Regions from separate parts of the Pseudoalteromonas sp. SCSIO 43201 genome, predicted to be linked through region 1. Evidence: predicted binding sites of a transcription regulator. Region 1 holds the regulator's gene; the other holds the start of a gene.
What was found. The regulator sigma-54, encoded in region 1, starts transcription at its own class of promoters, with help from an activator protein. The targets are predictions, from matches to a motif close to GTTGGCACGNNNNTNGNNT.
Positions count from the first base shown of each region.

Region 2: J8Z24_RS13080 (DUF3192 domain-containing protein) is a predicted target of sigma-54. The motif match lies at 4,195-4,213, and genes of this name have one in related genera.

Region 1 is NZ_CP072683.1:3,535,710-3,543,307, forward strand. Features, by position in the region: gene J8Z24_RS15400 (ATP-binding cassette domain-containing protein) at 1-94, opposite strand, end outside; gene J8Z24_RS15405 (calcium/sodium antiporter) at 269-1,228, shown strand; gene J8Z24_RS15410 (KpsF/GutQ family sugar-phosphate isomerase) at 1,238-2,209, shown strand; gene kdsC (3-deoxy-manno-octulosonate-8-phosphatase KdsC) at 2,209-2,760, shown strand; gene lptC (LPS export ABC transporter periplasmic protein LptC) at 2,757-3,311, shown strand; gene lptA (lipopolysaccharide transport periplasmic protein LptA) at 3,301-3,855, shown strand; gene lptB (LPS export ABC transporter ATP-binding protein) at 3,852-4,577, shown strand; gene J8Z24_RS15435 (RNA polymerase factor sigma-54) at 4,624-6,123, shown strand; gene hpf (ribosome hibernation promoting factor) at 6,153-6,440, shown strand; gene J8Z24_RS15445 (PTS sugar transporter subunit IIA) at 6,442-6,900, shown strand; gene rapZ (RNase adapter RapZ) at 6,893-7,598, shown strand, end outside.
Region 2 is NZ_CP072683.1:3,033,197-3,040,794, forward strand. Features, by position in the region: gene J8Z24_RS13060 (lysophospholipid acyltransferase family protein) at 136-1,230, opposite strand; gene J8Z24_RS13065 (SO_0444 family Cu/Zn efflux transporter) at 1,401-2,657, opposite strand; gene zntR (Zn(2+)-responsive transcriptional regulator) at 2,650-3,057, opposite strand; gene J8Z24_RS13075 (D-2-hydroxyacid dehydrogenase) at 3,149-4,096, shown strand; gene J8Z24_RS13080 (DUF3192 domain-containing protein) at 4,285-4,662, shown strand; gene J8Z24_RS13085 (GGDEF domain-containing response regulator) at 4,787-5,689, opposite strand; gene J8Z24_RS13090 (hybrid sensor histidine kinase/response regulator) at 5,699-7,598, opposite strand, start outside.

The sequences.
Region 1 (7,598 bases):
TGCCTTCTGGTACGGAAAAGCTCATGTTTTTGTAGATGATCCTTTCACCCCTGGAAAAGGTTACATCCTTGATTTCTACAATTGATTGCGACAAGTCGCTCTCCAGATCAAGACTATATTCATCGGAGTATGATACTTTTTTTTCAAACAAGATGGAAAATCGTTTTGGTAAAATTTTGTAAGTCGTTAAATGTGACGGTTTGCTTATACTTTCCAAGGCGCATTTGGTAGTATCTAACGAAATTTTAATCCTATTGGCTAGAGGTTCATGGTTTTATCGTTTGTTATTCTCATTCTTGGCTTTATTGCACTGGTTTGGAGTGCCGACCGCTTCGTTTTTGGCGCAGCAGCTTTAGCTCGAAACTTTGGTGTACCAACATTAATTGTTGGCTTAACCATTGTCGCCATGGGCTCTTCAGCCCCCGAAATGATGGTTGCTGCACAGGCCGCTCTTGCAGATAAAACAGACACAGCCGTTGGTAACGCCGTAGGTTCTAACATTGCCAATATATTATTAGTCCTTGGGATCACCGCCTTACTCCGGCCACTTTCGGTTGGCTCAGGAATTTTACGTCGAGAAATGCCACTTCTTATCATTGTTTCCTTGGGAGCTTGGTATATTGTCAGTGACAATAACTTCAGTTTTGTTGAAGGTATATTACTGCTTATTGGCTTCGCAGCATTTCTCCTTACCTTAATTATCATTACCAAACGCAGCGGCAACAGCAATGACGATCCTTTCGTTAGTGAAGCGTGTGAAGAGGTGCCGGATAATGTCCCCACACAAAAAGCTATTTTTTGGCTTGTTGTTGGTATGATTTTGCTCCCCGTTAGCGCCGATTATCTGGTGGGTGCAGCTGTTGATATTGCAAAGTACTTTGGGATGAGCGACTTATTGATTGGGTTAACTATCATCGCGGTAGGAACCAGTTTACCTGAACTCGCAGCCTGTGTAGCTGGCGTATTAAAAAATGAAGACGACTTAGCGCTAGGTAATATCATTGGTTCGAATATTTTTAATATCCTTGCGGTACTGTCTATTGCGGGGATCATCAATCCCTCCGTATTAGATACCAATATCGCGGCTCGTGATATATTTATTATGCTTGGTGCAACACTATTGCTACTTATTATGAGCTTAAGCATTACTGGTAAACGTCGTATCAACCGCTTTGAAGGTGGTTTGTTACTCGCCTGCTTTATCGGATATATTTACTACATCATTTAAGGAATACACGTGACAACGACCCCATTTATTGAATCTGCTAATCAAGTGTTTGCTACTGAGCTTGCAGCAATAGAGGAAGTGCAGCAGTTTGTCGATCAACAGTTTGAGCAAGCTTGTAAAATAATGTTTAATTGCCAAGGTCGAATTATTGTTATTGGTATGGGTAAGTCAGGTCATATTGGAAATAAAATTGCCGCTACACTCGCCAGCACAGGAAGCCCTGCTTTTTTCGTGCACCCAGGTGAGGCTAGTCATGGCGATTTAGGTATGATCACCAAAGATGATGTGGTTTTGATGATATCAAATTCAGGTGAAACCCAAGAAGTTATCTCAATCTTACCGATAATTAAACGTTTAGGTGCACCTGTGATCTCTATGACAGGCAACCCAAGCTCAACCATGGCTCGCAACGCTAGTGTTCACCTTTGCGTTAAAGTGTCAAAAGAGGCGTGCCCACTAGGATTAGCGCCCACAGCAAGTACCACAGCAACGCTGGTTATGGGAGACGCATTAGCAGTTGCTCTACTTGAAGCCAGAGGATTTACTGCCGATGATTTCGCGCTTTCTCACCCGGGAGGAAGTTTAGGCAAACGACTATTACTCACAGTCGCTGACATCATGCACAAAGACAGTGCCATTCCTATGGTCAGTAGCAACTGTACCGTCAAAGAAGCCCTTTTCGAAATGTCTGCAAAAAGTCTTGGAATGACAGCGATTGTCGACGAGCAGACACAATTGCAAGGTATTTTTACAGACGGTGACTTGCGCCGTATCATAGAACAAAAAGTAGACATACACACAACGCCAATCACACAAGTTATGACCGCAAAAAGTACCACCGCACGCGCCGATATGCTCGCTGCTGAGGTGCTAAATATTATGGAAAATAAACGCATCAATGGACTAATTGTGGTTGACGAGAATAATGTCCCTGTGGGTGCATTGAATACCCAAGATTTACTTAGAGCGGGAGTGCTATGATGCAGTTTAGTGACCTTTATCAAGATATCTCAACAGATGCTTGGCAAAAAGCAACTCAAATTAAACTCTTAATTTGCGATATTGACGGTGTATTCTCTGACGGACGCATTTATCTAGGTAACAACGGTGAAGAATTAAAGGCATTCAATACCAAAGACGGCTTCGGTATCAAAGCGCTAGTAAACTGCGGTATTGAGGTTGCGGTCATCACAGGTAGACATTCACAAATAGTTCAGCAACGCATGACTAGTTTAAATGTAACGCATATTTACCAAGGTCAAGAAAACAAGCTAGTGGCATATGAAGCACTAAAAACGCAGCTTAATCTGAAGGATGCAGACATTGCCTATATTGGCGATGATGGCCCTGATCTGCCAGTGATGGAGCAAGTTGGCTTTGCTGTCGCCGTGAATGATGCACATCCGCTGATAAAACGCATTGCCCACTATACCACTTTGATGCCGGGAGGCTTTGGCGCCGTCAGAGAGTTAACAGATCTGCTCATGCTCAGCCAAAACCACCCTCTTACCACTACAGGGTCAAGTACATGACTGTGCTTCGTGTCATTCTGCTCATTACTTTTAGTGCGCTGATGATTTGGCTGTGGTCGCCGATGTTTAACGCATCAGAAATCAACAAGAAAAGTGACGATGAACCACTTGCTAAACCCGATTATGTGGCGACCGCATTAGAGCAGACTACCTACAGTGAAAATGGCTTACTAAACTACCATGTGACTGCTGATAAAATGGAACTTTATCAAGACCTTGGTTTTAGCCACTTTGCAAAACCCATTTTTACATTATATAACGGTGAGCAAAATTGGCAGATAAGCGCATTGGAAGCCACATTATACGAGAACAACACCCTGATTTTAGAAGGGGATGTTTTAGCAAAAAACCTCACACCAGACGCAATGATCAGTACTATCAATGCCGACAATGTCAGGGTTGAAATTAAACAAAAGTTGATGAAATCAGAACACCCCGTCATTATCACAGGCCCTAGCCTTAAAATTACCGGTAAAGGCCTACATGCAGACTTGCAAAAACAGCTGATTGAGCTCATCAACCATACAAAGACAATTTATTATGACCAGTAAAATAATTAACAAATTAGTTTTCGTCGGCTTGCTCGCAAGTTCCACTTTCGCAGCTGCTGCAGAGCAAAATGAAGTCATTATCGATGCTGGCCGTCAGCAAGCTCAACTGCAAAGTAACATAGGCATTTTCGAGCAAAACGTTGTCATTATTCATGGCACAAGAAAAATCAATGCTGATCGTTTGGAAGTGCACCGCCGCGCTGAGCTTGGTTCAAATAAGCAGCTACTAATTGCTACTGGCAACCCTGCGGTTTTTGAAGAAGCTCAGGCAGATGGTACAACCTTACGCGCAGCGGCTAATGAAATTCGCTATGATGTTGCCGAATTAAAATTAGTACTTACTGGCAATGCTGAAATATCGCAAGCGGGTCAAAAAAGTAGTGCACAAGTCATTACTTATCATATCGAAAAGCAACTCATTAGTGCCGAGCGCTCTGAACAGGGCGACTCTCGGGTTAGAACAATTCTGGTTCCTGTTGAAAAGAAATCTGACACCAGCGTGGAAAAAAGTGAAGATCCACAGGAAAAAGGTAACAATTCATGAGCGAGCTCAAAGCAACAGGCTTGGCAAAAAGTTATAAAGGTCGCCAAGTTGTCAAAAATGTAGGACTGAGTGTCGAAGCAGGTAGCATCGTTGGTTTACTTGGCCCTAATGGTGCGGGGAAAACCACTACTTTTTATATGATTGTGGGCTTAGTACCAAGTGACAAAGGCTTTATACAAATCGATGATGAGGATATCACCCTACTCCCGATGCACAGTCGCGCACGCCTAGGGATTGGATATTTACCTCAAGAGTCATCCATATTTAGGAAGCTAACGGTATATCAAAACCTCATGGCTATTTTGGAAACCCGCAAAGATTTGTCTAAAGTTGAAAGAGAAGCTCAGCTTAATGAGTTGTTGGATGAATTTAATATCCAACACATCCGTGATTCTCAAGGGATGGCATTATCTGGAGGAGAGAGAAGACGGGTAGAAATTGCTCGTGCTTTAGCCGCTAATCCTAAGTTTATCTTGTTAGATGAACCTTTTGCTGGCGTTGATCCAATTTCAGTGTTAGATATAAAGACAATCATTGAGCACCTTAAAAATCGTGGGATCGGTGTACTGATCACCGACCACAATGTAAGAGAAACGCTGGACGTATGTGAAAAAGCCTACATCGTTTCACACGGTGAATTAATCGCCGCTGGTACGCCAGAACATGTTTTAGCGGATCAAACCGTAAGAGATGTCTACCTAGGCGAACAATTCAAGCTATAGTTAAGACGTAGTATTAATAACTGTTAAAAGGGATTGTTAGAGATACATGAGGCAATCATTACAGCTGCGCATGGGGCAGCAACTTACAATGACTCCACAACTGCAACAAGCCATACGCCTGTTGCAGCTTAGTACGTTGGATCTACAGCAAGAAATACAAGAAGCGTTGGACAGCAACCCACTATTGGAAGTGGAAGAAAGCGATACCGCAGACGCAGAAAGTACTGAACAACACAGCCAAGATAAAAATAATACGGACGATAGTCAGCAAAGCTCAGATGAAGCGCCTGTCAGCGAGTATGAAATGGACTCAGATACCGCCATGAGCAAAGAAACGGTTAGTGATGATCTTGCCATGGATGTGACTTGGGATGAATATATGAGTGCTGCACCAGCATCAAGCGCAGCTCCTTTACCTGATGATGATAACGTCTACCAGGGAGAGACTTCCGAATCACTACACGACTACCTAATGTGGCAGTTAGAACTTACGCCATTTAGCCCAACAGATAGAGCCATTGCTATTGCCATCATCGAAGCGGTAGATCTGTCTGGCATTTTAACGCTTTCCTGTGAAGATATTTTAGAAAGTATCAATGATGAAAACAGTGAAGAGCCGGTAGAGTTGGATGAAGTCGAAGCCGTACTTAAACGTATCCAGTTGTTTGACCCTGTCGGTATTGCTGCACGAAGTTTGCAAGAATGTTTATGTATTCAGTTAAATCAATTTGCACCTGACACACCGTGGATCACCGAAACCAAGATGATCCTGACCGAGCACATTGATTTACTTGCGAGCCGTGATTACCGTACCTTAGCGAAAAAAACACGCTTAAAAGAAGCTGAGCTAAAAGAAGTTATGACGCTGATCCACAGTCTTAACCCTAAGCCAGCTGCGAGTATTATTCATGAAGAACCAGAATACGTTATTCCAGATGTGTCGGTAAAAAAAGTGAAAGGCCGCTGGGTTGTAGAGCTAAACCCTGATGCGATGCCTAAGATTAGAGTAAATGACCACTACGCTGCGATGTCGAGAACTGCTAAATCGAGTACTGATAGCCAGTTTATTCGCTCACACCTTCAAGAAGCAAAGTGGTTTATTAAGAGCTTAGAAAGTCGCAATGACACTTTATTGAAAGTTACCAATTGCATTGTGCAACAACAACAGGCATTCTTTGAACATGGCCCCGAAGCGATGAGACCTATGGTGTTAAACGATGTCGCAGAGATGGTTGATATGCACGAATCTACGATTTCTCGTGTCACCACCCAAAAGTACATGCACACACCAAGGGGCATATTTGAGCTGAAGTATTTCTTCTCAAGCCATGTCAGTACCGAAAATGGAGGTGAGTGCTCCTCAACAGCAATACGAGCACTCATCAAAAAGCTAATAGCTGCGGAAAACACTGCTAAACCATTAAGTGATAGCAAAATTGCAGATATTTTAGCTGAACAAGGAATTAAGGTAGCGAGACGCACGATTGCAAAATATCGTGAATCCCTAGCCATTCCACCGTCAAATCAGCGTAAAAGCTTGATATAAGACGTTAAACACAAGAAGGAAAAATGCTTATGCAACTAAATTTAACTGGTCGCCATGTAGAAATCACTGACTCTTTAAGAGATTATGTCACCAACAAGTTTGCGAAGCTTGAGAGGCACTTTGATCATATCAATAACGTTCATGTGATCCTTGATGTCGAAAAACTAGTTCAAAAAGCAGAAGCAACATTGCACGTAAATGGCGGCGAGCTATTTGCATCAACAGAGCATCAAGACATGTATGCAGCAATTGATGGCCTGATTGACAAACTAGACCGTCAAGTAATTAAACACAAAGAGAAGCTCACTCGACACTAAAATGAAATTAAGTGAATTAGTGAATAAGGACTGTAGCAAAGCTGCGGTCCTTTTTAGTAGCAAAAAACGTATTCTCGAGTACATTAGCGAATTAGCGCATAGCCAAATCCCTGATACCAGCCAGCACACTATCTTAGATGCCCTTATGGCACGAGAAAAGCTGGGAAGTACAGGTATAGGTAAAGGGATCGCAATTCCTCATGGGCGACTTGAAGGTATTGATAAAATACTGGCGATGGTCTTGGTAAGCGAACAAGGGATCCCGTTTGAGGCGATCGACAAACAGCCTGTCGATATTTTTGTCGCATTCATCGTACCTGAAGGAGATAATCAACAACACTTAAAGACCTTAGCTGCGATTGCTGATACACTCAAAAATAAGTCATTTTGCAAAATGCTCAGGCAAGCGAAAAATGACGATGAGTTATATGCAGTGATCCAAGGTGAATTTGATGAGTGATGAAGAAAAAGGACTCGAGCTTATCATTATCAGTGGCCGTTCTGGTTCTGGTAAGTCTGTAGCACTTCGAGTATTAGAAGATTTAGGCTACTATTGTGTCGACAATATTCCGGTTAATTTACTCCCCTCTTTAGTTCGTAGTGTTTCTGACAACTACAACAAAGTTGCTGTTAGTATCGATGTCCGCAACCTCCCCAAAGAACAAGATGAGTTCAACGATATACTCGAGTACTTACCAGGTTTTGCTAAACCAATCCTGTTTTATCTAGACAGCGATGATCAGACGCTCATTAAACGTTTTTCAGAAACGCGCCGTTTGCATCCATTATCAATACACAACCTGCCTTTAGACGTTGCAATTAAAAAAGAGCGTGAGCTGTTAGATGTATTGACGACTAGAGCTGACTTCTTAATTGATACTACCAGCCTTAGCGTGCACCAACTGGCAGAAGATATTCGTGAAAAGATTTTAGGTCAGAAAAATAAACAACTTATCATTACCTTTGAGTCTTTTGGCTTCAAGCACGGTATTCCAAAACAAGCAGATTACGTATTTGATGCGCGTTTTTTACCAAACCCGCACTGGGAACCAGAGCTAAAGCCATTAACGGGGCTAGATCAGCCGGTAAAAGACTATCTCTCAAGTCATAGCATAGTGCAGAAATTTACTTGGCAAATTCAAACGTTTGTCCAAACTT
Region 2 (7,598 bases), 500 kb from region 1:
CCCATTCACTGTTCGGTGCGCGATACAGTTAACAGTACCTGCGTACAAGCCTTTATCTTACTGAAGAAAGACTGGATCAAGTGGTATGGTTTAACCACGAGTGAATAGCAGGCAAAACAAATCGCGAGAAAGGGATTAAATCCCTTTTCGGCGTAGCGGTTCAGCATACATGCTCACCACAAACTGTTTCAGTTCATCAGGAACAGTTTCAAGCTTTGACATAAAATCAGCTCTATCCTCAGCGCTTACTTTCGTGTCATCCCCTGCTGCCAAGTGATTAGTTGAATGTAAGTGATAAAGCTCTAAGATTTGTTTATCAATAACTTGGGCTAGTTCGTCGGGATTCTCCACATCGCAAGTAATTGGCGCACCAAAGGCAACATGCACATGGCCTTTGTCTGAGCTAAAGCCGTCAACAATACTGGCGATATCTTCCCCTTGCGCCTTAACATACTGGCCAAACTGCTGCTTATGATACAACTCTTTTGCTTTGGCTACTGCACATGGTTCATATTGATATGAAATCGCAACCGGTACAATTTTTAGCTGCTTAATATACTCAGAAAAGTCTACTTTTAGCTTTCTGCCGTTCAACTGCAACATCTTTAGTAAAGCAGGATCCGTTTGATCGATGCCATCTTTAGCTCGTCCTTCTTTTTGGGCAATCCAAATAGAGTTTCCTTCGCTAAGCGAGTCAAAAATATAGGCAGAGAGCTGGGTTAACGCCTTTAGCATTTCTTTGGGCGCTTTTGCAGAACGTTTCACGATAAAGCTTTTGTTAAGACGCATCAGCTCCGTGATGTAAGGTACTTGCAACAGGTTATCCCCAATCGCGATTCGAACAGTACGCATATGCTGTTGATGCAATCCCCAGTTTACCAAAGCTGGATCCAGCACAATATCACGGTGATTTGAAATAAATAAATAAGAGGTATGCGAGTCAAGCGACTCAAGACCTGAATATGTGACTTTAGACGTCGTTTTGTTGATTAAAATCTGTAAATAGTACGCAACTTCATTTTGTACCTGCTCGATACTGCAAAAGTTTCCCCACTTATTTTTAAGCTTCATTCTTACTAGGGGTCGGGCAACTACCGGCCAGGCACTTAGCCATGCCGGCAAGTTATATTTAGCGATAACATCGATAAACTGGTCATCTCCCAATAAACGTGCCAAGGCAGGTACAACTTCATCATCATTATACGGTCTTATGTCAGCGTATTTATCCACTCTACTTCTCAAACTCTCGGATTAAAGCATACTTTGGCGCATTCTATCGTGTCAGATAAACAGACGCTAAGCATTTCATGTCTGACCACCAGAGTAATACATCTTGCTGGAACATAAAATGCCTAAGCGTAATTTAGCAGTGCTGGATAACGATTACTTTAAAGTCAGCACTACACACTCTCTGCTCTAAATACTTCACTCAGCTTAAGTATCGCCAGTCTCAGTAGTAATGCGGCAAGTAATATTCCCATGGATACGCTAAGCCAGTGAGGCAGAATTTCATGCTCTTCACCAATCATCGGAGTGACCACAAAGCCATAGGTAGCAACGAGGTGATCGGTCAGGAAGCCAAAGATAAGCGCAACCCCAATCACACCGACCAAATAAGCAAATACGGCTCTACGCCCAAGCTCTTTACCTACAACACCTATAGTAGCAATATTGGTGGCAGGGCCTGCCAACATGAATACCAATACCGCCCCCGGAGACACTCCAGCCATTAATAAACCTGCTGCAATTGGCGTTGAAGCGGTAGCACAAATATACATTGGAATACTGATCAAAATAACCACCAGCATCGCTAAAATACCATCGCCCCATTGAGATAAAAATGACTCAGGTACAAATGTTTGCACTAACGCGGCAAAAAATAAGCCTATCAATAACCACACCGCGGTATCAGATAATAACTTATTACAGCTAAACTTTATTGCTTCAATTATTTTTGCCGTAATCGCTGACTGCGCTTCTGTTGGCTGTGAGCTACAACAATTGGTTTCAGAAGGGCTGGGATCACAACAATTTGACGCCGATGAAGCCTTACTCTGGCAACTACTATTACTACTTCCAGCGGCTACTAGCTTTGGCTCTGTTGTTGTACAGCAGCTTGGGCTGGTTACCGGCTTAGTATCGCAACAAGACTTGGTTACCTGCGGTTTTGGCTCCGATGGGGCTGAGGCGCTACAACAACTGCTAGTTTTAGGAGACGTGTTTGACACTTTTTCCGTCGTTGATTTTTTATCTTCATCTTTTTCCTTTCCAACCAATAAACCCGCTGCAATCGCACTAGCAACCGCAGCAATAGGTCTTATCACCGCCATAAAAGGCCCAAGCAGCACATAGGAAACAGAGATTGAGTCGACGCCGGTTTCGGGCGTTGAAACTAAAAAAGCTGTCGTCGCACTTTTCGACCCTCCAGCTCTTCTAAGCCCAACCGCTGCGGGTATAACACCGCAAGAGCATAATGGCATTGGCGCACCAATTAAGGCAGCTTTAATTGTCGTCCAAAATCCTTCCTGACCTAAGTGCTTTTGCAGTAAGTCTTTTGGAATAAAAACGTTGAGTAAGCCCGCCAACACTAAACCTAGTAACAACCATGGCGCTGATACTAAAAATAGCTGCCAAAAATTCAATATCAGTTCATTCATCGATAGCCTCCAAGGCGGTTAAAATTGAGCAGCTCACTGCTGCTTCCTCACCACCACAGCATTGCTTTGCCAGTGTTGACAAGGATTGTTCAAACTTTTGTAACTCTGCTATGCGCGCTCTGACTAAATCACGCTTAGTGAGCGTCAGCGTTTTTACTTCTTCACAGCTGTGCTGATGCTTTTCAAATTTAATTTTTAACAGATCTTGCACTTCTTTGAGGCTAAATCCCACTTTTTTAGCACGAAGAATAAAACGCATCTGTTTTTCACTTTGCTCATCAAACAAGCGATACCCTCCTTCACTCCTTGCGCAAGGGTGAAGCAGATCATTTGCTTCGTAATATCTTAACGTGTCCGTCGATACATTAAGCCGATTTGCCAGCTCACCAATCTTTATCACTTTACACTCCTCAGTCCCGAAGATTATCCTAGCCGATATGATAAGTATAAACCTTAGAGTTAACTCCAAAGTCAAGTAAAGGATAAAAATAATGCAAATAGTGGTTTTAGACGCTAAAACTCTTGCCAATACCGACCTTACACCTATTGCTAAATTAGGCACACTCACATCTTATGATATGACCGCCTACGAAGACATCTTGTCTCGATGTGAAAACGCAGAAGTCATAATTACCAATAAAGTCAAACTTGATGCGAAGCTCATTGCGTCTTTACCTAAATTAAAGCTGATTTGTGTCGCAGCCACCGGGGTTAATAATATCGAGTTAGAAGCAGCTAAGGCACATCATGTTGCGGTGGCAAATGTAGCTGGTTACTCAACCCCCTCTGTTGTTCAGCATACTTTTACTATGTTAGGTAATTTGATGACAAATATTCATCGTTACCAACAAGATTGCCAAGCTGGACGCTGGCAGCAAAGCCCTATGTTTTGCCGTTTAGATTACGACATTAGCGAAATCGCAGGAAAGCATTTTGTCATTATAGGGCATGGCGCTTTGGGTGAAGCGGTTGCAAATGTTGCCAAAGCATTTGGTGCAAAGGTGATCATTGCTGAGCGTAAAGGCGCCACTCAAGTTAGAAATGGCCGAATGGCTTTTACTGAGGCACTACGTATTGCTGATATTGTGTCTATCCATTGCCCCCTGACAGCAGAAACTGAAAACTTGATTGATGACGCTGAGTTTGCAGCACTTCAAGGTCATGCTTTTATAATAAATACAGCAAGAGGTGGGATAGTAAACGAGCAAGCTCTTGTTAATGCACTTAATAATAATCAAATTGCAGGAGCTGCGGTGGACGTGTTAACACATGAACCTGCTCGCACAGATAATCCATTAGTGAACTATCAAGGCGATAATTTGCTACTCACCCCTCATATTGCATGGGCAAGTAAAGAGGCTATTGCACGCTTGGTAAATGAGATCGCACTCAATATTAACGCATTCGCCTCCGGCACAGACAGAAATAGAGTGGTCTAGTTACTTGAACAATGATGAATATCACTAAATTTTGGTAAAAATGTAACCCCCAGGTTGGACATAAAAAAGCAAGTTATTGATATTATTAAACATTACAAGTTGGCAAAAAGTTTGCATTGATAAGGTACAAAAAAGTGAAAAGCTGTTTACAATAAAAAACAGCAATAAAGAGCAAAAAGGAAAGAATAATGAAAAAATTAATGTTAGTAGCAGCACTAAGCTCGACTCTGTTATCAGGTTGTATTGTTGCAGTATCGGATGGTGAAGTTGAGCACGGCTGGGCATCTAAATACAATTCGAATTGGGAACAAAAGCAGCGTGAAAACCGTGAAAAGATAGCGGATTTTAAAATGGGCACCGATTACGCAACGGTAAAAGAAGCGCTGTCTACTCCTGACTTCAGTGAACTCGTGGCAAAAGATGGTGATAATTATCAAGTGCTTTACTACGCTACAAACAGCAAGCATTCAGATGGAAAAATAACCAAAGATGAATGTACTGCGCTAGTATTCAAAAATAATCAGCTTATCGGCTTTGGTGATAGCGCACTTAAACAAATTCTGTAACGTGTATACACACCAAGGATGGTGTAATTAAGACAAGCTACAAAGCAACTACACAACCTATTGCGTGCCCATTCTTTATCTAAGCTCGAAACCATGCTGAGCTATAGCTTTTATAAAAAACGTATTATATCTGTTTGATAAATATTGTACTCTGTTGCTTTTGCGCTTCTGCCAGCGCGCTATCAGCATTTTTTATCAATTCGTTGAGCTCTAGGGTTTTATGTTGCTCAATATGGACAGCCCCGATACTGACACTAACATGTGCACAAATGGGAGAAGCGATATGTGGTATTTTTAACGCATTAACTGCATCATGAAGTGACTGTGCAATTGATGTTACAGTATCAATATCATGCTGCGCCGATACTAATGCAAAGCGAGTACCATCGAAGCGACCTATAAATACGCTGTAGCGTGCGGCCGTTTCTTCTAGCGCTTTAGCCACCTTAAACAAACAAGTATCACCATGCATATAACCATAATGCTCGTTAAACGTTTTAAAGAAATCGAGTTCAACCAACATGATAGAAAAACAGCCCTGTGCAGCCTCACTTCCGGTTAATAACGCTCGCATTTGTTCATCTAAACGTCTACGATTTGGTAATTCTGTCAATCCATCCAATGAAACCAGCTTTTCTAGTAAGTCATTCTTTTTCTTAATTGCCAGATGATTTTTGAGTCTTGTTTTTACTATCAGAGGGTTAAAAGGCTTTGTAATATAGTCTACGGCGCCTAATTCGAGTCCCCTCGCTTCGTCTTTAAAACTCACGCTACCCGATATGACTATCACCGGGATCCCATAAGTGCTCGCGTCTTTTTTTAGCTTCTCCAAAATGGTAAAACCAGATCCATTGCCCATAGCAACATCTAAAATAATCAGATCGGTACGATTCGCTTTTACCTCATCGATGCAAAACGCAGGATCTTCACAGTGAAAAAGTGTGTGATCCTCACTCAGGATGTTGGTTAATACCATTTTGTTTATCGGGTCGTCATCAATTATAAAAATATGCTCAGCTTGCTGCATCCCTTAGTACTACCTTCTTTGCTCAATAAAGCATATGACTTGAGATAGTGCGGTGGTAAGTTTATCCAAGTCTGTGCGATTTGTTATAGTTGTAATTTTTTTACTTTGCGTTTCAAGGTCTTTGGCCACTTTAGCAAGCCGCTTAAACCCTAATCCCGCAGCCGCCCCTTTGATGCCATGTGCAAGTTCAAATAAAGCTGCCCCCTGTTCAAGTTGGCTGACCTGTTCTAGGTAATCATGACAAAGTTTAGCAAATTTATCTAACATTGTTTGCAAAAACGTTTCATTTTGCATCATCTGTGACAAGGCAAACTCATAATCAAAAAATGCCTCTGTAGTAAACTCTGACTTAACAATATTACTTGCAAGCGTTTTACAAGCTTGAGCGCTACTAATGGGTTTTACCAAATAGTCATTCATACCGACTTTAGCAGCCTTCGCACGCTCTTCTTTACTTGCATTTGCAGTCAACGCGATAATCGGAAGCTCAGCTGCTGAGCATATCTTTCTTATTTGTTGAGTGGCTTGATAACCATCAACCTTGGGCATATGAATATCCATCAAAATGACATCAGGACTTAAGGTTTGTACTATTTCCTGAATTCTCTCAGCACTTTGAAGTGCAACTGTCGATATGCCATTCTTTTTCAACATATTTTCAGTAATATCCAGATTCAGACTGTTATCATCTACCACCAAACACAGCGCGCCTGCTACTTGCACACAACCACTATCCACGGTTTGCGTCATGTGAGCAAACTCCGCAAGCCAAGTATATGCAGATTGATAGAACACATGTTGATTCAGGGCGATATGGTTATTTTGCTCTGTTAGTTGCTCGTCACAATGTAATATAACGGCCTTAGTACTCGCTAAAACACCTGCAGGTAAATTGGCACAGTGTGGAGGCACAACCACGATGGACTGCTCCAAATCTTCAGCACTTTGCGATACTTGATCTAACAATATAGGGGTTGCCAGTCCCGCGAGGTAGCTCGGCAATTGCTCCTGTGTGTCAACAAGACAGTAAACGGCCTTATGGCTCTCGACAATGGGGCAAGCTCCTTTATCCACAACCAATTCAAAAAAGAAGCAACTACCTTGGTTGGGCGTCGAGTCAACGGTAATATTTCCTCCCAGTAATGCCACTTCTTGTTTTACGATCGCAAGTCCAAGACCAATCCCTTCATGTCGTCGAGTAAAGCTCTCGTCCCCTTGAGTAAAGGCGTCAAAGAGATGTTCCACTTGTTGTGCTTTAATCCCAACACCAGTATCCCACACTGCAAACTTTATTGTTTGCTTAGCCGTTGTATCCGCTGTGACATCAACTTTTAAGCCAATTTGGCCTTGATTGGTGTACTTAACTGCATTACTTAATAAGTTAACTAGTATTTGTTTGATCTTGTCTTCATCGCTATACAGATAGGGCCAAACTAAGGCGTCAATTTGCAACTCAAATGATAAGCCTTTTTGCACACACAAAGGCTTTATCAACGACTCTATGGCCGTAAATGCCTGACAAGCTTGAAAGGTCTCGTACTGGATAGTGCCTTGGTGACTCTCTACTTTTGCAAATTCCAAAATGCTATTGAGCATTGCCAATAGTTCGTTTGCAGCACCAGAAAGCTGTTGCAATTTTTTACTTTGCAGTCGTGTTAGCGACTCACTATTTATCATGTCCGCAAGACCTAAAATAGCATTGATTGGCGTTCTAATTTCATGGCTAATATTTGCGATAAAGCGGCTTTTAGCAAGTGTTGCACGTTCAGCGTCCTGCTTCGCAAGCAGCAGGCCTGTAATATTTTGAATATGAATAACATAGTATTTTGGGCGTTTGTCCTTATCCCAAACCAAAGAGATGCTAAGTTGAAGCCACCTGTGCTTACCTGCCTGCGAAACCGTGTGTTCT